4 regions of the Enterobacter cloacae complex sp. HYC080_NIDB genome follow, and region 4 is predicted to be linked to each of the others. Evidence: predicted binding sites of a transcription regulator. Region 4 holds the regulator's gene; each other region holds the start of a gene.
The links. The regulator Fur, encoded in region 4, represses iron uptake genes when iron is present. The targets are predictions, from matches to a motif close to ATAATAATGAGAACNACTATCAA.
Positions count from the first base shown of each region.

Region 1: a site for Fur is predicted at 1,458-1,480, ahead of bfd (bacterioferritin-associated ferredoxin). Genes of this name have one in related genera too.
Region 2: a site for Fur is predicted at 3,191-3,213, ahead of O1723_RS06325 (Nramp family divalent metal transporter). Genes of this name have one in related genera too.
Region 3: a site for Fur is predicted at 4,588-4,610, ahead of sodA (superoxide dismutase [Mn]). Genes of this name have one in related genera too.

Region 1 covers NZ_CP114212.1:429,582-435,625, reverse strand. The annotation lists gene O1723_RS01975 (prepilin peptidase) at 1-642, shown strand, start outside; gene bfr (bacterioferritin) at 677-1,156, opposite strand; gene bfd (bacterioferritin-associated ferredoxin) at 1,229-1,423, opposite strand; gene tuf (elongation factor Tu) at 1,603-2,787, opposite strand; gene fusA (elongation factor G) at 2,857-4,971, opposite strand; gene rpsG (30S ribosomal protein S7) at 5,068-5,538, opposite strand; gene rpsL (30S ribosomal protein S12) at 5,635-6,009, opposite strand.
Region 2 covers NZ_CP114212.1:1,324,148-1,330,191, reverse strand. The annotation lists gene ipdC (indolepyruvate decarboxylase) at 1-209, opposite strand, end outside; gene mgrA (L-glyceraldehyde 3-phosphate reductase) at 394-1,392, shown strand; gene O1723_RS06330 (DUF2502 domain-containing protein) at 1,520-1,870, shown strand; gene O1723_RS06325 (Nramp family divalent metal transporter) at 1,911-3,149, opposite strand; gene O1723_RS06320 (NupC/NupG family nucleoside CNT transporter) at 3,496-4,683, shown strand; gene O1723_RS06315 (sensor domain-containing phosphodiesterase) at 4,728-6,044, opposite strand, start outside.
Region 3 covers NZ_CP114212.1:86,049-92,092, forward strand. The annotation lists gene rhaB (rhamnulokinase) at 1-1,303, opposite strand, end outside; gene rhaS (HTH-type transcriptional activator RhaS) at 1,605-2,438, shown strand; gene rhaR (HTH-type transcriptional activator RhaR) at 2,511-3,359, shown strand; gene rhaT (L-rhamnose/proton symporter RhaT) at 3,360-4,394, opposite strand; gene sodA (superoxide dismutase [Mn]) at 4,684-5,304, shown strand; gene yiiM (6-hydroxyaminopurine reductase) at 5,376-6,044, shown strand, end outside.
Region 4 covers NZ_CP114212.1:3,200,659-3,206,702, reverse strand. The annotation lists gene chiP (chitoporin ChiP) at 1-915, shown strand, start outside; gene chiQ (ChiQ/YbfN family lipoprotein) at 963-1,289, shown strand; gene fur (ferric iron uptake transcriptional regulator) at 1,427-1,873, opposite strand; gene fldA (flavodoxin FldA) at 2,161-2,691, opposite strand; gene ybfE (LexA regulated protein) at 2,847-3,134, opposite strand; gene ybfF (esterase) at 3,263-4,036, opposite strand; gene seqA (replication initiation negative regulator SeqA) at 4,220-4,768, shown strand; gene pgm (phosphoglucomutase (alpha-D-glucose-1,6-bisphosphate-dependent)) at 4,793-6,044, shown strand, end outside.

The DNA.
Region 1 (6,044 bases), 1.8 Mb from region 4:
ACGTTCTCTGGCTCCCGGTGCTGCCAGTGTCAAACCCCACTGTTCTGGTACGACACGGTTCCCCTGCTCGGCTGGATGCTTCTCAAAGGGAAATGTCGCCACTGCGGCCAGCCTGTTTCAACACGCTATCCCTTGCTGGAAGGGCTTTGTGCGATGATGGCCGTCATTTGCTATGCCCTCCATCCAGCATCAATGATAATGTCACTGGCGCTTTTTCTGTTCTTTTGGTTTGTACTCGCACTCAGCGTGATCGATCTGCAGCATTACCTTTTACCCGACAAGCTCACGCTACCGTTACTGTGGGTTGGCCTGTTTTTTAATGCCTTTTTTGGCCCTGTTTCCTCCCAGGACGCCATTGTGGGTGCCGCTGCCGGCTATTTAATTCTGTGGCTGCTCTACTGGCTGGTCCGCTTAATCTGTCACAAAGAAGGGATCGGTTACGGGGATTTCAAGATGCTTGCGGCAGTGGGCGCCTGGTGCGGCTGGCGAGAGGTACCCGTGATCCTTTACGTAGCGTCAATCGCAGGGATCTTTTACGGGCTTCTGCTGTGGGTAAAAAAAGGGCATTTCGGTGACCCGATACCTTTCGGTCCGGCGCTGGCACTGAGCGGCTGGGGCTGTTTCTGCTGGGCAACGCTGTGAGGAAGCAGGAAGGAGGGTTTCCTTCCTGTATCAACTACTCTTTTTCTTCGCGGATTTGCGCCTGCAGATAGTTTTGAATACCCAGCTTATCGATCAAATCCAACTCGGTTTCCAGCCAGTCTATATGGCCTTCTTCATCGGCAAGGATCTCAATCATCATGTCACGGCTGACATAATCAAAAACGCTGTCGGCATAGGCAATGGCTTCACGGAGATCTTTGGCACCTTCAAGTTCCAGCCTGAGGTCGGAACGTAGCATCTCCTCAACATCTTCACCGATGCCCAGCTTGCCGAGATCCTGCAGGTTTGGAATACCTTCAAGGAATAAAATGCGCTCGATATATTTATCGGCGTGTTTCATCTCATCTATAGATTCATGGTACTCAACGTCGTTCAGACGTTTAAGTCCCCAGTTTTTGAACATTCTCGCATGAAGAAAGTACTGGTTGATTGCGACAAGCTCATTTCCCAATAATTTATTGAGATAACTTATGATTTTAACATCACCTTTCATTATATAGTCCCTCCGCTTCCACTCATTGAAGCGTAGATCGGGCTACGGGGATGTCAAAAAAAAGATGGGCGCTTACGCGATCTCTTTGTATTCCGGGATCTGCATCAACTCGTCCTGCATGATTTCACGTGCAGCACGTACACATTTACCGCATTGATTTCCAACCGGAACAAATTTGCGAAGCTGCTGAAATGACTGTGGCTGAAACTGGCGAACGGCCTGACGTATTTTTTTGTCGCTTACACCATTACATAAACAAACGTACATAGAGACTCCCGTTCAAATTATGCGCAAAGTGTAAGTGAGAATGGTTATGATTACAATAGCACAAACGCCAGAATACGGGGCGGGTGCAGGCAAAAAATGCGAAAGTTTGTGACAACACCTGAGCAGCATAAAACAAAAAAGGACGCCGAAGCGTCCTTTTTTAATTCGGGGATAATTAATTAGCCCAGAACTTTAGCAACAACGCCCGCGCCAACGGTACGGCCGCCTTCACGGATTGCGAAACGCAGACCGTCGTCCATCGCGATTGGGTGGATCAGAGTCACAACCATCTTGATGTTGTCGCCTGGCATTACCATCTCAACGCCTTCTGGCAGTTCGATGGTACCGGTCACGTCAGTTGTACGGAAGTAGAACTGTGGACGGTAGCCTTTGAAGAACGGAGTATGACGGCCGCCTTCGTCTTTGGACAGGATGTACACTTCAGATTCGAACTTGGTGTGTGGCTTGATTGAGCCTGGCTTCGCCAGAACCTGACCACGTTCGATTTCTTCACGTTTGATACCACGCAGCAGAACACCAACGTTCTCACCAGCACGGCCTTCGTCCAGCAGTTTGCGGAACATTTCAACGCCAGTACAGGTAGACTTCGCAGTCTCTTTGATACCAACGATTTCAACTTCTTCACCAACTTTGATGATACCGCGCTCTACACGACCGGTAACAACGGTACCACGACCGGAGATGGAGAATACGTCTTCGATTGGCAGCAGGAATGGCTTGTCAATCGCACGCTCTGGTTCTGGGATGTAAGAATCCAGGAAGCCAGCCAGTTCGATGATTTTCTCTTCCCACTCTGCTTCGCCTTCCAGCGCTTTCAGCGCGGAACCACGAACGATTGGGGTGTCGTCGCCTGGGAAATCGTACTGAGACAGCAGTTCACGAACTTCCATCTCTACCAGTTCCAGCAGCTCTTCGTCATCAACCATGTCGCACTTGTTCAGGAACACGATGATGTAAGGAACGCCTACCTGACGACCCAGCAGGATGTGCTCACGAGTCTGAGGCATTGGGCCGTCAGTCGCAGCAACAACCAGGATCGCGCCGTCCATCTGCGCAGCACCGGTGATCATGTTTTTAACATAGTCGGCGTGGCCTGGGCAGTCTACGTGTGCGTAGTGGCGAGTCGGGGTGTCATATTCAACGTGAGAAGTGTTGATGGTGATACCACGCGCTTTTTCTTCTGGTGCGTTATCGATCTGGTCGAATGCACGAGCAGCACCGCCGTAGGTTTTAGCCAGAACGGTAGTGATTGCAGCAGTCAGGGTAGTTTTACCATGGTCAACGTGGCCGATAGTACCAACGTTAACGTGCGGTTTTGTACGTTCAAATTTTTCTTTAGACACGGCTATATTCCTTACTATAGTGCTCTCCCCTTCGGAGAGAGCACGGGACTTAGGTTTTAATCCTGTGGATTACTTACCACGGGCTTCAATAACGGCCTGAGCAACGTTGTTAGGCGCATCATCATACTTCAGGAATTCCATGGTGTATGATGCACGACCTTTGGTCAGAGAACGCAGCTGAGTTGCATATCCGAACATTTCAGACAGCGGAACTTCAGCGTGGATCTTAACGCCAGTTACTTCAGATTCCTGACCACGCAGCATACCGCGACGACGGCTCAAGTCACCGATAACGTCACCGGTGTTCTCTTCAGGAGTTTCTACTTCAACCTTCATGATTGGCTCAAGCAGAACTGGTTTTGCTTTCTTAAAGCCTTCTTTAAAGGCAATAGACGCAGCCAGTTTAAACGCCAGTTCAGAGGAGTCAACGTCGTGGTAAGAACCGAAGTGCAGACGGATACCCATGTCAACAACTGGGTAGCCAGCCAGAGGGCCCGCTTTCAGCTGTTCCTGGATGCCTTTATCAACGGCTGGGATGTATTCGCCAGGAATTACACCACCTTTGATGTCGTTGATGAACTCGTAACCTTTCGGGTTAGAGCCCGGCTCCAGTGGGTACATGTCGATCACAACGTGACCGTACTGACCGCGACCACCAGACTGCTTAGCGTGTTTACCTTCAACATCGGTAACTTTCGCGCGAATCGCTTCGCGGTAAGCAACCTGAGGTTTACCCACGTTCGCTTCAACGTTGAATTCACGCTTCATACGGTCAACGATGATGTCCAGGTGCAGTTCACCCATACCTGCGATGATGGTCTGGTTAGATTCTTCATCAGTCCATACGCGGAATGATGGGTCTTCTTTCGCCAGACGGCCCAGAGCCAGACCCATTTTTTCCTGGTCAGCTTTGGTTTTTGGTTCAACCGCGATGGAGATTACCGGCTCTGGGAATTCCATACGCTCCAGAATGATCGGGTGATCCGGGTCACACAGGGTGTCACCAGTGGTCACGTCTTTCAGACCGATAGCTGCAGCGATGTCGCCCGCACGAACTTCTTTGATCTCTTCACGTTTGTTAGCGTGCATCTGTACGATACGGCCAAAACGCTCACGCGCCGCTTTCACGGAGTTCAGGATGGTGTCACCGGAGTTAACCACACCAGAGTAAACGCGGAAGAAGGTCAGGTTACCCACGAATGGGTCGGTAGCAATTTTGAACGCCAGTGCAGAGAACGGCTCGTCGTCGCTTGCGTGACGCTCAGCCGGAGTATCTTTACCGTCGTCCAGGATGCCGTTGATCGCAGGAACGTCAACCGGAGATGGCAGGTAGTCAACTACCGCATCCAGCATCGCCTGAACACCTTTGTTCTTGAACGCAGAACCACAGGTTACCAGGATGATTTCGTTGTTCAGAACACGCTGACGCAGAGCTTTTTTGATCTCTTCTTCAGTCAGTTCTTCACCACCCAGGTATTTCTCCATCAGCTCTTCAGAAGCTTCAGCAGCGGATTCGATCAGGTTCTGGTGCCATTCGTCAGCCAGGTCCTGCATCTCAGCCGGGATGTCTTCGTATTCGAAGGTCACGCCCTGGTCTGCGTCGTTCCAGTTGATGGCTTTCATTTTCACCAGGTCGATAACGCCGGTGAAGCCTTCTTCAGCACCAATTGCCAGCTGCAGCGGAACAGGGTTCGCGCCCAGACGGGTTTTGATCTGACCAACAACTTTCAGGAAGTTAGCACCCATACGGTCCATTTTGTTAACGAACGCGATGCGTGGAACTTTATATTTGTTCGCCTGACGCCATACGGTTTCAGACTGTGGCTGAACACCACCAACTGCGCAATAAACCATTACCGCGCCGTCGAGCACACGCATGGAACGTTCTACTTCGATGGTGAAGTCAACGTGCCCTGGGGTGTCGATGATGTTTACGCGATGCGGTTCGTACTGCTTAGCCATACCTGACCAGAATGCAGTAGTCGCTGCGGAGGTGATAGTGATACCACGCTCCTGCTCCTGTTCCATCCAGTCCATGGTGGCTGCGCCGTCATGAACTTCACCGATTTTATGGTTTACACCGGTGTAGAACAGAATACGTTCGGTAGTAGTGGTCTTACCGGCGTCGATGTGCGCACTGATACCGATGTTACGGTAGCGTGCGATGGGTGTTGTACGAGCCATTTGATTCCTCGTTTGTTTCTTTAGGCGTTCAGTTAAGTTACCCAGAGCGGGCGGCTTCTCTGAAGCGCCCGCCTGGTGACTAATACTCCGAAGGGATTACCAACGGTAGTGTGCGAACGCCTTGTTGGCTTCTGCCATACGGTGAACGTCTTCACGTTTCTTAACTGCAGTACCTTTGTTTTCTGCAGCATCAGAAAGTTCGTTCGCCAGACGCAGAGCCATGGATTTATCACCGCGTTTACGAGCAGCTTCAACGATCCAACGCATTGCCAGAGCATTACGACGAACCGGACGAACTTCAACTGGAACCTGATAAGTAGAACCACCAACGCGGCGGGACTTAACTTCTACAGTTGGGCGAACGTTGTCGAGAGCGACTTCGAAAGCTTCCAGTTCATTTTTACCAGAACGCTGAGCCAGGGTCTCAAGCGCGCTGTATACGATGGCTTCTGCAGTAGATTTTTTACCATCTACCATCAGGATATTTACAAATTTTGCCAGCAGTTCTGATCCGAACTTCGGATCTGGAAGAATTTTACGCTGACCAATGACGCGACGACGTGGCATGGGAATACTCCGTTGTTAATTCAGGATTGTCCAAAACTCTACGAGTTTAGTTTGACATTAAGATAAATCAGTTTGGCCTTACTTAACGGAGAACCATTAAGCCTTAGGACGCTTCACGCCGTACTTGGAGCGAGCCTGCTTACGGTCTTTAACACCTGAGCAGTCCAGCGCACCACGAACGGTGTGGTAACGAACACCCGGAAGGTCTTTAACACGACCGCCACGGATCAGGATCACGGAGTGCTCCTGCAGGTTGTGACCTTCACCACCGATGTAGGAAGTCACTTCGAAACCGTTAGTCAAACGCACACGGCATACTTTACGCAGTGCGGAGTTTGGTTTTTTAGGAGTGGTGGTATATACACGAGTACATACACCACGTTTCTGCGGGCAGGCTTCCAGCGCAGGCACGTTGCTCTTTGCAACTTTGCGTGCGCGTGGTTTGCGTACCAGCTGGTTAACTGTTGCCATTAAATAGCTCCTGGTTTTAGCTTTTGCTTCGTAAA
Region 2 (6,044 bases), 1.9 Mb from region 4:
GCGGCGAAGCCCTTGCAGCGGGCATATCCATCAGCGGCATACGACGCGTTTAATTCGTTGGCACAGCCCACCCAACAGATGTCGGGGCTGTCTATTACATGGTCGAGAAACTGCAGGTTATAGTCGCCCGGCACGCCAAACAGATGATCGGCTCCACAATCAGTAAGACGGTCCAGCAGGTAATCGGCGACGCAGTATGGGGTACGCATGAACAGGTATCCTTCTAATGTTGACCTCACTTTGAGTATTAGAGAAGCGTGATGGCTGTCCAGAATCAGCGGTAAGAAGGGTATGGAAAGAATGCTTTACAAAAAAGGCTGCGCTATGCTGCTTTTTTTCACGTTAATGTAAACGCATACACTGATTTTTCTCATCTGCGCACGAGGTCATAAAATGGGTTATCAGCCGGATAAAAATCGTTACCAGACAATGCAGTATCGTCGCTGCGGTCAAAGCGGGCTCAGGTTGCCCGTCATATCGCTGGGTCTGTGGCATAACTTTGGGGACGCCACGCGTCTCGAAAACAGCCGTCAACTTTTACAGCACGCCTTCGACCTGGGTATTACGCATTTCGACCTTGCCAATAACTATGGTCCTCCACCGGGGTCGGCCGAGCGTAATTTTGGGCGTATTTTGCAGGAGGATTTTCTGCCCTGGCGCGACGAGCTGATTATCTCGACGAAAGCGGGATATACCATGTGGGAGGGCCCCTACGGCGACTGGGGATCGCGCAAATATCTGCTGGCAAGCCTGGATCAAAGCCTGAAACGCATGGGGCTGGAGTATGTCGATATCTTCTATCATCACCGTCCTGACCCGGAAACCCCGCTGACTGAAACCATGAAAGCGCTTGACCATCTGGTGCGCCAGGGAAAAGCGCTGTATGTCGGGTTATCCAACTATCCTGCAGAGCTGGCGCGAAAAGCGATTGATATCCTGAATGACCTTGGCACGCCCTGCCTGATCCACCAGCCGAAATACTCCATGTTTGAACGAGGACCGGAAGGGGGTTTACTGGCCGTGCTGCAGGAAAAAGGCGTCGGCTGTATTCCCTTCTCGCCGCTGGCGGGAGGACAGCTCACCAACCGATATCTGAACGGTATTCCCGCAGACTCCCGTGCGGCAAGTGGCAGTCAGTTCCTCAACCCGGATCAGATCACCGAAGAGAAGCTGGAAAAAGTGCGTAAGCTCAATGTCCTGGCGGAAGGCCGCGGCCAGAAGCTATCGCAGATGGCGCTGGCCTGGGTGTTGCGCCATGACGACGTGACGTCGGTGCTGATTGGGGCAAGTCAAGCGGCTCAAATTGATGACGCCGTTGGCATGCTGGAAAACCGCCATTTCTCCGCGGAAGAGCTGAACCTTATTGAAGAAATCCTGACCAGCTCAAAATAAAACCACTTTTAGCAAAAAGTGCTCTGAACCTGGAATTCGGAGTTGAGGCGATGAAACGAGGCTTTACCAACTCGTAATATTGCGTTAACAGGCCCCACAAAGGCCCCGATCGTGAAGGAGAAAGAGTATGTTCAGGTCACTGATTCTTGCAGCGGTATTACTGGCTTCCGCCCCGCTCATCGCCACTGCTGGCGAAATCACCCTGTTGCCATCAGTAAAATTACAAATTGGCGATCGTGACGACTACGGCAGATACTGGGACGGTGGCTACTGGCGCGACCGTGACTACTGGAACCGTCATTATGAATGGCGCGGTGACCGCTGGCGCAGGCACGATAATGGCCTGCATCGCGGCTGGTACAAAAACAATGCCTATGAACGCGGCTACCGCGAAGGCTGGAACGATCGTGACGACCGCCGCGGTGGCTGGGGTCACGGCCCAAAAGGACACGGTGGTCACGGCCACGGTCGTCATTAATGTAAAATGTAAAAAAGGAGCCTTTCGGCTCCTTTCTCTTTTATAACCCCAGCGCTGTGCCAATCAACAGCCATAAATTTAGCGCCACAACCACTACTACAATTGCCCATCCTGTCCGTTTCACCAGCGTCGAGTTAACCAGATCGCCCATCAGGGCTGGATTGCTGGTAAAAATCAGCAGAGGAACCAGCGCCAGTGCGATACCAAAACTCAGCAGCACCTGACTCATCACCAGAATTCGCGTGGGATCAAGCCCCATCAGAATCACAACAAACGACGGCAGCATGGTGACGGAACGACGAACCCACAGGGGAATATGGAAGCGCACAAATCCCTGCATCACCACTTGCCCTGCCAGCGTGCCCACCACCGTGGAAGAGAGACCGGCAGCCACCAGGCTCAAACCAAAAATCGTGGCAGCAGCATGGCTCAGTAACGGCTCCAGCGTGAGATACGCCTGGTCGAGATCGGCAATACCGGTATGACCGTTAAAGTGAAAAGCGGCAGCTGCGGTGGCCATCATCGCCAGGTTCACAAAACCCGCGATGGTCATGGCAATCGCCACATCCCATTTGGTTGCCGAATAACGTTCTTTACGCGTCCCACCGTGAAGATGCTGGGTCAGCGAAGAGTGCAGATAAATGACGTGTGGCATAATGGTCGCCCCAAGTACCCCGGCAGCCAGGAAGACGGCTTCCGACGTTGGCAGGCTGGGGATCACCATGCCTTTACCAAGCTGTACCAGGTTTGGCTGGGAGAATATCAGCTCGACAATATAGGCCGCCGCGACAAACAGCAGCAGACCACCAATCACCTTTTCAAGCGGCTTTTGCCCCCGACGCTGTAACATCAGGATCAGGAAAGTGGCAATCCCGGTCAGGACCGCCCCTTGCAATAGCGATACGCCCAGAATCAGCTTAAAGCCGATCGCCGCACCGATAAATTCAGCGAGATCGGTTGCCATGGCGATGATTTCAGCCTGCACCCAGTAGAGCCAGACGGCCGGACGTGGGTAGTGGTCGCGGATTTGTTCTGCCAGGTTTTTGCCCGTAGCAATCCCCAGTTTTGCTGAGAGCATTTGAATCAGCATCGCCATCAGGTTCGCCCAGACGACCACCCACAGCAACTTATAGCCGAAGCTGGCCCCGGCCTGAATATTGGTCGCAAAATTACCCGGATCGATATAGCCAATGGCAGCAATGAACGCAGGTCCCATTAATGCGAACCGCAGCTTGCGCGCCGCTCTGCCACTGCTACCCTCTACGCGACTGTTAGTCATTATCTGCCTCTGGAAATATAGCCTTTGCTATGTTTAATGCTATCAAAATGAGAATGATTATCAAGATCATTTAAGTGGTTAAACATGATTTCTCTGATAGCTAAGAACGATAGATGGGCAGGTGGTGCGACATCACAGAATGTGAAAATGCGCAGTCATTTGTGAAGCGTAGCACACAAACTTAACTTTTCACTCATTTACCTAACATAACGAAAATGTATTGTGGATCACTATTTTTGAGACTCGTCACAGGATGTAACTATAGTGTGTCCTTGATCTCGTTTTCTTTTCGCTTGTTGCATAGAATGTGCACGAAAATTAAACCTGCCTCATATTTGGAGCAAATATGGACCGCGTCCTTCATTTTGTCCTGGCACTTGTTGTCGTTACTGCACTCGCATTGCTGGTCAGCACAGACCGCAAAAAAATTCGTATTCGTTATGTTGTCCAACTGCTGGTCATTGAAGTTTTACTTGCGTGGTTCTTCCTGAACTCCAACGTAGGTCTCGGCTTCGTAAAAGGCTTCTCCGAAATGTTCGAAAAACTGCTCGGATTCGCCAACGAAGGGACCAACTTTGTCTTCGGTAAAATGAACGACGAAGGTCTGGCATTCTTCTTCCTGAAGGTGCTGTGCCCAATCGTCTTTATCTCCGCGCTCATCGGTATTCTGCAGCACATCCGTGTTCTGCCGTTCGTGATTCGTGGAATTGGTTTCCTTTTATCCAAAGTCAACGGCATGGGCAAGCTGGAGTCTTTCAACGCCGTCAGTTCCCTGATCCTCGGTCAGTCTGAGAACTTCATCGCGTATAAAGATATTCTCGGCAAAATGTCGCGTAACCGCATGTACACCATGGCGGCAACCGCAATGTCTACCGTTTCCATGTCTATCGTGGGCGCGTATATGACCATGCTGGAGCCAAAATATGTTGTCGCTGCGCTGGTTCTGAACATGTTCAGCACCTTTATCGTGCTGTCGCTGATCAACCCATACCGCGTTGACGCCAGCGAAGAGAATATCCAGATGTCCAACCTGCACGAAGGCCAGAGCTTCTTCGAAATGCTGGGCGAGTATATTCTGGCCGGTTTCAAAGTGGCGGTTATCGTTGCCGCCATGCTGATCGGCTTCATTGCGCTGATCTCTGCGCTGAACGCCCTGTTCGCCGCGGTGCTGGGTATCTCCTTCCAGGGTATTCTGGGCTACATCTTCTATCCTGTTGCCTGGGTGATGGGTGTTCCGGCTCACGAAGCGCTGCAGGTGGGCAGTATCATGGCAACCAAACTGGTTTCTAACGAATTCGTTGCGATGATGGATCTGCAGAAAATTGCCAGCACGCTTTCTCCGCGCGCGGAAGGCATCCTGTCCGTGTTCCTGGTCTCCTTCGCGAACTTCTCGTCCATCGGTATTATCGCCGGGGCGATTAAAGGCCTGAACGAAGAACAGGGTAACGTGGTTTCACGCTTTGGCCTGAAACTGGTGTACGGCTCCACTCTGGTGAGCGTTCTGTCCGCGTCCATCGCAGCGCTGGTCCTGTAACGTTTACTGCAAAACAAAAAACCGGGAGCTTGCTCCCGGTTTTTTTATGCCCGTATTTCTTCCAGCGGTTTGGGTTTACCTATCAGGTAGCCCTGCAGGTAATCCACGCCGAAGCGAAGCAACATCTCCCGCTGTGCGGGTGTTTCGACATACTCCGCCACCACACATAGCGATTTCGTCTTCGCCAGATTACACATCGACTGGACGATCATCGCATCCATGTCATCAGTACAAATGTCTTTAACAAAGCAGCCGTCAATTTTGATGATATCCGCCTGCAGACGTCTGAGACGCTCGTAGTTGGCGTACCCCGTACCAAAATCATCAATAGCAATCCGGAATCCACAATCCCGCAGTTGCTGAATATTATTGATGCTGCAACCTGAATTGGAGAAAGCCTGCTCTTCGGTGATCTCAATGACCACGGTTTGAGGGGCAACGCCGTATCGTTCAAACAGCGCACAAATCTCGGTCGCCACCTCTTTTTGCATCAGCGTGAGCGGCATCAGATTGACGGAGAAACGGGCCCCAGGCTGCGTCGCAGGATGATCTCGCAGCCACAGCAGTAATTTTTCCATAACGCACATATCAAACCGGTGGCTAAGGTTGAACTGGGCAATCAGCGGAATAAAGCGATCAGGGGTGATGATTTCGCCCTCGCTCTCCATACGCGTCAGAATTTCGTAGTAACCGCTACCGTCTGCCTTCTGGATCGGTTGCGCGTATAAATGGAACTGACCCGCCTCCAGGGCATGCTTAATCCGCGCTAACATCAGGACGCGCTCTGTTGTTTGTCCTGATGCAGCCTCCAGGCTATTCGTCAGCGCAAGTACGTTCTGTCCTGCACAAGATTGCTCAGCCAGCCAGCTTAGTTGCCCCAGCGTGTGATGCAATTTTTCACCGTTTTCGACCATCCCCCAGGAGGCACCAAACTCAATATCCAGCCCGGTGTTGTTCCAGAAAATTTTCCGGCTGTTCAACCGATCAACCATATGCTGGAGACGCTCAGCAATTTCCGGCCCCAGCAAGACCACCACCAGCTCGCTTCCGGGCAACTGGAAGAGCATCTCGTCCTTTTGCAGAAGGGGCTGCAGCGACGAGGCGATCGTGCGTTTGCAGTGGACCCGCATCAGGATCCCGTAATGGCGGCTTAAAAATTCCAGGTTATCCATGCGCAGAATGCACACTTTGGCATCCTGGTGAATCTCAAGATACTCCTCCAGCGCACGGATATTGGGCAAACCGGTCAGCGGATCGGTCAGCGCTCTGCCCTGCCATCCCCGCTTCAGCCACTCGCTACGCTGGTAAATCCGCGACATGTAAAGCAAGCAGATGGCAAACGAGATCAGCACGGACAGGAT
Region 3 (6,044 bases), 1.4 Mb from region 4:
CGATATTGCCGAGCGTGGAGGCCTCGACCGGGCCCGCCACCACGGTGATGCCGCAGGCATCGGCACAAAGCTGGTTTAACAGCGCGTTCTGGCAACCGCCGCCAACAATATGCAGCGTGTCGAACGGTCTGCCGCGAAGGCTGGCCAGCTCGCTCAGCACATCCGCATAAAGCAGGGCAAGGCTGTCAAAAATACAGCGCGCCAGTTCGGCCGGGCTTGATGGTACAGGCTGTCCGGCCTCGCGGCAGGCGGCCTGGATCTCGGTGCTCATGTGCGCCGGATTGATAAAGCGATCGTCATTGGGATGAATCAGGAACGTACAGGCTTTGCGCTTTTCGGTGTCGGCGATAAGCCCGGGCAGATCGGTAATTTTCTGCTCCTTAAGCACCCGCTGGAGCAGCCACAACCCCATAATGTTCTTTAACACCCGATAGCGCCCTTCGGCCCCGCCTTCGTTGGTGATATTTGCGGCCATTGCCTCCTCGCTGACGTAAGGCGTTTTGCTTTCAAAGCCCATCAGCGACCAGGTGCCGGAAGAGAGATAGGCGGCATCTTTACCGCAAAGCGGTGAGGCAATAACCGCGCTGGCGGTATCGTGGCTCGCCACGGCAACGACCGGGATCGCATTCCCCTGCGGGCACACCCACTGGCCGATGACGTTGCCGGGATGGGTCGGCGTACCGAACCACGCCGGGGATGCGCCCGTCCAGGCCAGCAGGTGCTCATCCCAGTTATCCGAGTTGATGTTGACCAGCTGGGTGGTGGTGGCGTTGGTATATTCCCAGTTCATGTTGCCGGTCAGGCGATAGCTCAGGTAGTCCGGGATCAGCAGCACATGGGCAACGTCTGCTGCCAGCCCTGGCTGCTGCTCGACCAGCGCGCGCAGCTGATACAGCGTGTTAAACGGCAGAAACTGTATGCCGCTGCGCCCGTAGATATCATCCTTACCGAGCCGGGCGATGGCGTGCGCCATCAGGCCATCCGTGCGGCTGTCGCGGTAGGAGACGGGCAGGCCAACGCGAGCGCCGCTGCTGTCCAGCAAGACATAATCGACGCCCCAGGTATCTATGCCGATGCTGTCGATGAGGATCCCGCTATCGCAGACTTTTTTGAGCCCGGTACGGATCTCCGTCTCAAGTTCATCAATGTTCCAGGTATCAAAGCCGTCCTGTTTTTGCAGGCAGTTCGCAAAACGATGCATCTCGCGAAGGGAAAGGGTGTGCTGGTCGCAGTCCCAGGTGGCGAGCATTACACGGCCGCTGGATGCGCCTAAATCCACAGCGACACAATGGCGAAAGGTCATGGTCGGATCCTTCTTGAAATCATTAGCGCTGAGTGTAAAAAAGGGGCGAAAAAACCACCTTCTCGCCACTGACAGTCCGCAACCCGTGCTGGCAAGAAAGCAAAGATGAACGTGAGGGGGTTCACACTTTTCCGCGAAGGCGCGCCGTTCAGCCACTGTGACGTTGACCGCAATTCCGGATCTTTCCCGCTTATTCTTGAAAAACAGGCAGGTTTTGCGGCGTTTGCTGTCGAAAATTTAAGGTGAGGGTGAGAGGCCTTATTTACTATTTTGAGAACATTTCTCATTGGTGGGGGGCGTTATGACCATACTGCACAGCGTGGACTTTTTTCCGGCGGATGGTTCGCCTGTGGCGATAGAGCCGCGGCTGCCGCAGGCGGCTTTCCCGGAGCATCATCATGATTTTCATGAAATCGTGATTGTTGAGCATGGCACGGGCATCCATGTCTTTAACGGTCAGCCCTACACCATCAGCGGCGGCACAGTCTGCTTTGTGCGCGACCACGATCGGCATCTGTATGAGCATACCGACAACCTGTGCCTGACGAACGTGCTCTATCGATCCCCGGACGCGTTCCAGTTTCTCGCGGGGCTTCATCAGCTACTGCCGCAGGAGAAGGAAGGACATTATCCGTCGCACTGGCGCGTGAATCAGGCCACGCTGCAGCAGGTTCGCCAGATTTTGCTCCAGATGGAGCAGAGTCAGGACGGACAGGAGATGCATGCGCTCGCCACGCGCGAGATGTTGTTTATGCAGCTGCTGGTGGCGTTGCGCCGCAGTAACCCGGTGGAGGGGGAGAGCAGCGAAGCCCGCCTGAACCAGCTGATGGCCTGGCTGGAGGAACATATTGCCGAGGATATCTGCTGGGAAATGCTGGCGAGTCATTTTTCACTCTCCCTGCGCACCCTGCACCGCCAGCTTAAGCAGCGAACCGGGCAGACGCCCCAGCGTTACCTTAACCGTCTGCGGCTGATAAAAGCGCGCCACCTGCTTCGCCACAGTGATGAAAGCGTCACGGATATCGCTTATCGCTGCGGTTTCGGCGACAGTAACCACTTTTCGACGCTGTTTCGTCGGGAATTCAGCTGGTCTCCGCGTGATATTCGCCAGGGGAGGGACACCTCACTACAGTAACGCGAGCCCAGTCAACGTTTTGCTGCCGTAAAGCGGGTAATAATGTCAGGTTTTCGCCGTTGAGGTGGTGATGTGGCCGCACCGTTAATTCTTCGCAAAGATGACTTTTTTGCCTCCGCTGAACAAGCTGTTGCGGTGGCGGATCGCTATCCGCAAAACGTCTTTGCTGAACACACGCACGAATTTTATGAGCTGGTGCTGGTGTGGCGCGGCAACGGTCTGCACATTCTCAACGATCGGCCTTACCGCATTACCCGGGGGGATCTGTTTTACATTCGTGCCGAAGATAAACACGCCTACGCCTCGGTGAATGACCTGGTTTTACAGAACGTTATCTACTGCCCCGATCGGCTCAGCCTTAACGTTGACTGGGCAGCATGCATTCCCGGCTTCAACGGTGCGAAAGGCTCGCCGCACTGGCGTTTAAGCAGCAGCGGCATGACTGCCATCCGTCAGGCCATTTCCCTCCTTGAACAGGAGAGCTATAAAACCGATCCGCTGGCTAACCCGATGGCGGAGATCCTCTTCGCACAGCTGGTGATGATGCTTAAACGGCATCGCTACGAGACGGATAACCCCTCCGCCACGCAGCAGGAGACCCTGCTCGATAAGCTGATTGCCACGCTGGCGGCCAGCCTGAATAAAAGCTTTGTTCTGGAAAAGTTCTGCGAGCAGGAGCAGTGCAGCGAACGTGCCCTGCGTCAGCAGTTCCGTACCCAGACGGGCATGACGGTAAATCACTATTTGCGCCAGCTGCGCATTTGCCACGCCCAGTATTTGCTCCAGCATACAGAGTTCATGGTCAGTGACGTGGCAATGCGCTGCGGCTTTGAGGACAGTAACTACTTTTCGGTGGTCTTTAATCGCGAGGTAGGGATGACGCCGGTGCAATGGCGTCATCACAGTCGCAGGGCGGCGTAATCAGTTCGCCATACCGAGGCCGACAATGTTGGCCGCAATGATAATCACCACGCAGCCCAGGCTCAGAACGCCCACCGGTCGGCGTCCGGCATTGTTCCACTCCCTCAAGATGAGACCCACCAGTCCGCCGCACAGCACGTAGAAGCTCATGTGTAGCATCCAGCTCATATAGTCATATTGTGCCGGGATGCTGGCGTGTCCCCAGGCGTAGAAAAAGAACTGCAGGTACCACATCAGTCCGCCGAGTGCCGAAAGCAGTACGTTGGTGATGATGACCCGTTTTGCCAGTGAGAAGTCGGCTTTTAGCGACAAACTCTCAACTTTTGCCAGACGAATTACGCAATAGCCGAGGTTAACCAGTGCGCCGCCGCCCATGATCACCACGTAGCTGGGCAGCGCCACGTACAGCGGGTCGACGCCCAGCGCGGCGGCCGCCTCGTGCATCGGTTTGGCGGCGTTCATGGCAAACGACATTCCGGCGGAGAAGATGCCGCACATTACCGCCAGCAGCAGACCCTTTTTCAGGTTAAAGTCCTCGGCTTTAATGCCCATCTTGCGCTCTTTCAACTGGCCCGCGCGGGTCACTATTCCGACGCCAATAACCGCTACCAGCACGCCCAGCAGCGTCATTCTGCCGCCTTCGGTATTCAGTAACACGTCGAGGTTACCGTTGAGGATGGGCGTCATCAGAGTGCCGACAATCAGCGTGATGCCAATCGCGATGCCGATCCCCATCGACATGCCGAGATAGCGCATGGTGAGGCCGTAGTTAATATTGCCGATGCCCCACATGGCACCAAACAGAAACACCGGCAGCAGAGTGGAGGCGTTAAAAGAGGAGAAGTAGCCCCAGAAATCCGGGAGTAGCATGGCGCTGATGGCCCAGGGAAGCAGGATCCAGGAGACCACACCGCCAACCGACCACATGGTTTCCCATGACCACTGCCTGACTTTTTTAAACGGAGCATAGAAGCAGGCTGCACTGGCCGCACCTATCAAATGCCAGAAAATACCCATCGTAATCGCATGATTCATGTTTACGTCCTCATCGTTTTTATCGGTCAATGGCATCCCACCGACCCGATGAGTGTAAAAATTAAGCAGAACGACCACCTTCGGGAGGCTGCCGCACTTTGGTTTTAAATGGCAATCAACGCGTTAAGCGCGTGAGCAGATTCACATTTTCACGCTTCATCAGAAAAGGAATGACCTTACAAAAACTACGGCATTGATAATCATTTTCAATATCATTTAATTAACTATAATGAACCAACTGCTTACGCGGCATTAACAGCTGTGCCGCCCGACAATAATGGAGAGGATTATGAGTTATACACTGCCATCCCTGCCGTATGCCTACGACGCACTGGAACCGCATTTCGACAAGCAGACGATGGAAATCCATCACACTAAACACCACCAGACCTATGTGAACAACGCGAATGCTGCGCTGGAAAGCCTGCCAGAGTTCGCTAACCTGTCTGCTGAAGAACTGATCACTAAACTGGACCAGCTGCCAGCGGACAAGAAAACCGTTCTGCGTAACAACGCGGGCGGCCACGCTAACCACAGCCTGTTCTGGAAAGGCCTGAAAACCGGTACCACCCTGCAGGGCGACCTGAAAGCGGCTATCGAGCGCGACTTCGGCTCCGTTGACAACTTCAAAGCGGAATTCGAAAAAGCCGCTGCAACCCGTTTCGGCTCTGGCTGGGCGTGGTTGGTTCTGAAAGGTGACAAACTGGCGGTGGTTTCCACTGCTAACCAGGACTCCCCGCTGATGGGTGAAGCGATCTCTGGCGCATCCGGCTTCCCGATCCTGGGTCTGGACGTGTGGGAACACGCTTACTACCTGAAGTTCCAGAACCGTCGCCCTGACTACATCAAAGCGTTCTGGGATGTGGTGAACTGGGACGAAGCAGCAGCGCGTTTCGCCGCTAAAAAATAAGGTTGCATTGACGCCTGTGAGAAGCGAGTCTGATGACTCGCTTTTTTTGTATCTGCGTAATGGAGGCAGCGATGCATTACCCGGTGAATGTGTTTACAGGCAAGGTAAGGGAGTACGACGGCAGCCGCCCGAGCGCCATCGCGAAAGTGCAGGTTGACGGTGAACTGACCTTAACCGACCTTGGGCTGGCAGGCGATGAGCAGGCCGAAAAGAAAATCCACGGCGGGCCGGATCGCGCGCTGTGTCACTATCCTCGCGAGCACTATCAGCACTGGAAAACCGAATTTCCTGACCAGGCGGACCTCTTCGTCGCGCCTGCATTTGGTGAGAATCTCTCGACGGAAGGGCTGACGGAAAAGAACGTGTTTATCGGCGATATTTATCGCTGGGGCGACGCCCTGATTCAGGTGACGCAGCCTCGCTCGCCGTGCTTCAAGCTCAACTACCACTTCGGCATTCAGGATATGTCGGCCCAGCTGCAAAGCGCGGGTAAAACCGGCTGGCTGTACCGTGTGGTGCTGGCCGGGCAGGTTTCGGCGGATGCGCCGCTTGAGCTGGCTTCGCGCCTGAGCGACGTGTCGGTGTATGACGCCTGCGCCATCGCCTGGCATATGCCGTTTGATGATGAACAATATCATCGGTTGCTGTCTGCGGCGGGGTTATCGACCAGCTGGACCAGAACAATGCAGAAGCGGCGGTTAAGCAACAAGATCGAAGATAATTCGCGGAGATTGTGGGGA
Region 4 (6,044 bases):
CACTGGAGCTTCATGCCAGGTACCTATCAGGGTGCAGAAGCCGGGGCGAACTTTGACTATGGTGATGCGGGTGCGTTGAGCTTCTCCTATATGTGGACCAACGAGTATAAGGCTCCATGGCACATTGAAATGGACAAGTTCTACCAGAACGATAAGAAAACCAAAGTCGATTATCTCCACTCGCTGGGCGCGAAATACGACTTTAAAAACGATCTGGTACTGGAAGCCGCATTTGGTCAGGCGGAAGGCTATATCGATCAGTATTTTGCTAAAGCCAGCTACAAATTTGATATCGCAGGAAGTCCGCTGAGCACCAGCTACCAGTTCTATGGTACGCGTGACAAGGTCAGCGATGGCGGCGTCAACGACATTTATGACGGCACCGCGTGGCTGCAGGCGCTGACTTTCGGCTATAAAGTGGGCCAGGTTGATTTACGCCTGGAAGGGACATGGGTGAAGGCGGAAGGGCAGCAGGGCTACTTCCTGCAACGTATGACGCCAACTTACGCGTCATCTAACGGTCGTCTGGATATCTGGTGGGATAACCGCTCAGACTTCAACGCCGATGGTGAAAAAGCGGTCTTCTTCGGCGCAATGTATGATCTGAAAAACTGGAACCTGCCGGGTTGGGCAGTGGGCGCTTCTTACGCTTACGCCTGGGACGCAAAACCTGGCGACATGGCCACGCCGGATGCGTACTACGATCCAAACTATCGCCTGAAAGAGTCCTCCTACAGCCTGGATGCTATCTATACCCTGCAGGATGGGCGCGCGAAGGGCACGATGTTCAAACTGCACTTCACTCAGTATGACAACCACTCCGATATCCCGAGCTATGCGGGCGGTTACGGCAACATCTTCCAGGATGAACGTGACGTGAAATTCATGGTTATTGCCCCATTCACCATCTTCTGATGAATCTTCCGGCGGGTTAAGGCCCGCCGGACCGGAGACTGCACATGATGAAAAAAATCGTAATTGTCGCGATGCTTGCATCGGGGCTGGTGGCCTGCGCTCAGCCTCAGGCACCGAAGGAAGATTCCAGGCTGAAGGAGGCTTACAGCGCCTGTATTAATACCGCACAAGGCTCGCCGGAGAAAATTGAAGCCTGTCAGAGCGTACTGAATGTGCTGAAGAAAGAGAAGGCGCATGAGCAATTCGCGACGCAGGAGAATATTCGTGTGATGGATTATCAGGCCTGTATCCAGGCGCGTAAAACGGGTAACGATCAGGAAGTCGCGAAGCGTTGCGATAAGATCTGGAACGAGATACGCAATAACAATAATTAAGTTGCTTTACGCCCGGTGGCGCTGCGCTTACCGGGCCTACAAAGGCGTCATAGTCCGTAGGCCCAGGCGCAGCGCCACCGGGCTTTTTAAGGCAAAAAAAAGCCAGCCTTACGGCTGGCTCAGAGTATGAACGTGACTTATTTTGCGTCGTGCGCGTGTTCATTTTCGCGGCAATCACCTTCAGCGCAGTGACCATACAGGTACAGGCTGTGGTTGGTCAGGCGGATGCCATGACGAGCGGCGATTTCACGCTGACGCGATTCGATGGAATCATCGCTGAATTCAATGACCTTGCCGCAATCGAGGCAGATCAGGTGATCGTGGTGATGCTGCTGGGTCAGTTCGAATACAGATTTACCGCCTTCGAAATTATGACGGGTAACAATGCCCGCGTCATCAAACTGGTTCAGCACGCGATAAACGGTGGCCAGACCAATCTCTTCACCCATGTCGATAAGACGTTTATAGAGGTCTTCCGCACTGACATGGTGGTTGTCTGGACCCTGAAGCACTTCGAGGATTTTTAACCGAGGAAGCGTTACTTTCAGGCCAGCCTTCTTTAATGCGGTATTGTTGTCAGTCATGCGGAATCTGTCCTGTTGCTAAACGATTCACTTCTGAAAGAAGTGACAGAAAATGCACCTTGGATATTGCGTCTCATTATAGAACTGCCACGGCTAAATGAAAACTGCAAGTCTCAGGCAAAGTATGCTTATAAAAATGGGGTATCACCGACAAACTTGTGAAATGAAAACCACATTTTACCAGGGAAACATTGTACAGGTCTGAGCGAAAAAGTTAAAAGTTTGTAGCAATTAATTTAATCGGTTTTACCTGGAAAACGGGCGCAACCGCCGTTGCGCCGCGAAAATCAGGCGTTGAGAATATCGTCCAGGTGCAGTTCTTCACGGATCTGCTTAACCCACTTCTCTACGCGCTCAGCGGTCAGCTCAGGCTGACGGTCTTCGTCGATGGCCAGACCCACGAAGTGATCGTCATCGGCAAGACCTTTGGAGGCTTCAAAGTGGTAACCGGCAGTGGGCCAGTGACCGACAATAACGGCGCCGTTCGGCTCAATGATGTCGCGGATGGTGCCCAGCGCGTCGCAGAAGTACTCGGCATAGTCTTCCTGATCGCCACAGCCAAACAGGGCAACCAGCTTGCCGTTGAAGTCCACCTCTTCCAGCGTTGGGAAGAAATCATCCCAGTCGCACTGTGCTTCACCGTAGTACCAGGTTGGAATACCCAGCAGCAGAATGTCGTAGCCCTCGAGATCTTCTTTGCTGCTCTTGGCGATGTCATGCACATCAGCAACGTCTTTACCGAGCTGTTTCTGAATGTTTTTTGCGATATTTTCGGTATTGCCGGTATCACTGCCGAAGAAAATGCCGATGATTGCCATGAGTAAAATAACCTCTTGAAACTTAATGGTATGGTGGCGCAATTCGGCCACGGATAAGGGCAATAATAGCAGAACAGGCAACCCTGCGGAAACCGCTATCGCGCAGGACTGCACTCTGTGCTACATGAAAAGGGTAAAAAAGGGGTTTTTCAGACTTATGCCTGGCTGCGCAATGTCTCAAGCTGGGCGATCAGCATCTCTTCAATGAGCTCGCTGCGGCTGATATTACGCGCTTCCGCCAGCTCGTTAAGCGCATCGACAGCGTCAGCGTTGAGCTTCAATTCGACACGCTTAAGCCCACGATTTTTATCGCGTTTAAGCTGGTTGCGTTTATTAATACGCAGCTGTTCGTCGCGCGAAAGCGGATTCGTTTTCGGTCGTCCCGGTCGACGCTCATTCGCGAACAGATCTAGTGTCGTACGGTCCGTTTGTTCTTTGGCCATGATTCTGAGACTTCGGGGGAAACACGCCGCCCTGCTAATGCCCGGGCGATAAGCGCGCCATCATACATCAGCAAAAACGGCACGCCAACGACTGGAAGCCCGTCGTCTTCCAGTCGCTCTCTTTTTAATCAATTTGCCGTATCAGTGAGATAGCGACGAATGGCGCGCAGGACTGCTTCAGGTTTTTCCGCATGTACCCAATGCCCGGCACCGGCAATTACATGGGCGCGCGCCTGCGGGAATTGTGCCAGCAGCGTGTCGCGGTAAGCATCAGTAACGTAAGGCGAGTTACCGCCACGAATGAAGAGGGTAGGATGCGGCCAGGCGGGGACGGCCTCCCAGCCAACGATGTTATTATACTGGTCCCACAGCACCGGGACGTTAAAACGCCATTGCCCCTCAACAAACGACTTCAGCAGGAATTGCACCACGCCTTCTTCATCAAGATGCTCACGCATCACGGCTGCTGCCTGCTGACGGGTGGAAACGCCGGCCTCCGTCACCGCATTAATTGCCGCGAAGATCTCATCGTGACGGCGAACGTCGTAATCCACTGGGGCGACATCAATCACCACCAGCCCGGAAATTCGCTCAGGTGCCAGTGCTGTGAGCGCCATGACCGCTTTACCACCCATCGAATGCCCGATGAGGGTCACTTTCTGCAGGTTGTGGGCGTCGAGCGTATCCAGGAGATCCTGCGCCATTGCCGCGTAGGTCATCTCGTCTGCGCGCCCGGAAAGTCCGTGGTTGCGCATATCGACCTGTAAAATATCGTGATCGGTAACCAGATCGCGCGCCAGCACGCCCAGGTTATCCAGGCTGCCAAAAAGTCCATGAACCAGTACGATGGGAGAATTATTGTTCGGCGATTGTGCAGTTTGCGCTCGGGTATTCAATTTCATGGCAAAGTTCTTTTTTTACGTTTGTCAGGTTAGGGTATCATGTTGACCATTCTGCCGCCCGGCCGCAAGGTTCCAGTTTAATCTGACTTTTGCCGCCAACCTGGTTTGACGCTATCCGCTGTTGGGATTTGACCTTATAATCCCAATGACTTGTATTCAGATAAGATATCGCACTGGATTAAGATGAAAACAATCGAAGTTGATGACGAACTCTATCAGTATATTGCCAGCCAAACGCGGCATATCGGGGAGAGCGCGTCCGACATTTTACGGCGCATGCTTAAAATTTCCGCCGCTTCACAGCCTGCTACCCCAGTCACCAAAGATGTCGTGTCTCAGCCGAGCGTTGTTGCACAAGCAAAGCCTGCCGTGACGCCGGTAAAAGATAAAGTACGCGCGATGCGCGAGCTGCTGCTGTCCGACGAGTATGCGGAGCAGAAAAAGGCGGTTAACCGCTTTATGCTGGTGCTGTCTACACTTTACTCCCTGGATAACAAAGCGTTTGCTGAAGCGACCGAGTCGCTGCACGGTCGTACTCGCGTCTATTTCGCGGGTGACGAGCAAACGCTGCTGCAAAATGGCAACCAAACCAAACCTAAACATGTCCCTGGCACCCCATACTGGGTGATCACCAATACCAATACGGGCCGCAAGTGCAGCATGATTGAACACATCATGCAGTCCATGCAGTTCCCGGCGGAATTGATTGAAAAGGTTTGCGGTACAATTTAACCCTTGCATCAGAAGGACCCGGTAATGGCAAATCACAGCCGTGCAGGCCAACCTGCACAACAAAGCGATTTGATTAACGTCGCTCAGCTGACCGCGCAGTATTACGTGCTGAAACCGGTCGTGGGCAACGCAGAACACGCAGTGAAGTTTGGTACATCTGGTCACCGCGGTAGCGCGGCACGCCATAGCTTTAACGAACCGCACATTCTGGCCATTGCTCAGGCCATTGCGGAAGAGCGCGCTAAAAACGGCGTTACCGGTCCGTGCTACGTGGGGAAAGATACCCATGCGCTGTCTGAACCGGCGTTCATCTCTGTGCTGGAAGTGCTGGCGGCAAACGGCGTCGACGTGATTGTGCAGGAGAATAACGGCTTCACGCCAACGCCGGCGGTGTCTAACGCTATCCTGGTGCACAACAAAAAAGGTGGTGCGCTGGCTGACGGGATTGTTATCACGCCATCCCACAACCCGCCGGAAGACGGGGGCATTAAATACAACCCGCCTAACGGTGGCCCGGCAGATACTAACGTCACCAAAGTGGTAGAAGACCGCGCAAACGCGCTGTTGGCTGACGGTCTGAAAGGCGTGAAACGCATCTCTCTGGATGCGGCAATGGCGTCCGGTCACGTAAAAGAGCAGGATCTGGTTCAGCCGTTCGTGGAAGGGCTGGCGGATATCGTCGATATGGCGGCGATTCAGAAAGCAGGCCTGAAGCTAGGCGTGGACCCGCTGGGCGGCTCCGGTATCGAGTACTGGAAACGCATTGCCGAGCATTACAAGCTGGATCTGACCATCGTGAACGATCACGTCGATCAGACCTTCCGCTTTATGCACCTGGATAAAGACGGCGCGATCCGTATGGACTGCTCCTCCGAGTGTGCGATGGCGGGCCTGCTGGCGCTGCGCGACAAATTCGATCTGGCGTTTGCGAACGACCCGGATTATGACCGTCACGGTATCGTCACCCCTGCCGGGCTGATGAACCCGAACCACTATCTGGCTGTGGCGATCAACTACCTGTTCCAGCATCGTCCGCAGTGGGGCAAAGAGGTGGCTGTTGGTAAAACGCTGGTCTCTTCCGCGATGATCGACCGCGTGGTCGACGCGCTGGGCCGCAAGCTGGTGGAAGTGCCGGTGGGCTTCAAATGGTTTGTTGACGGTCTGCACGACGGCAGCTTCGGCTTCGGTGGTGAAGAGAGCGCCGGGGCATCCTTCCTGCGTTTCGACGGCACGCCATGGTCAACCGATAAAGACGGTATCATCATGTGCCTGCTGG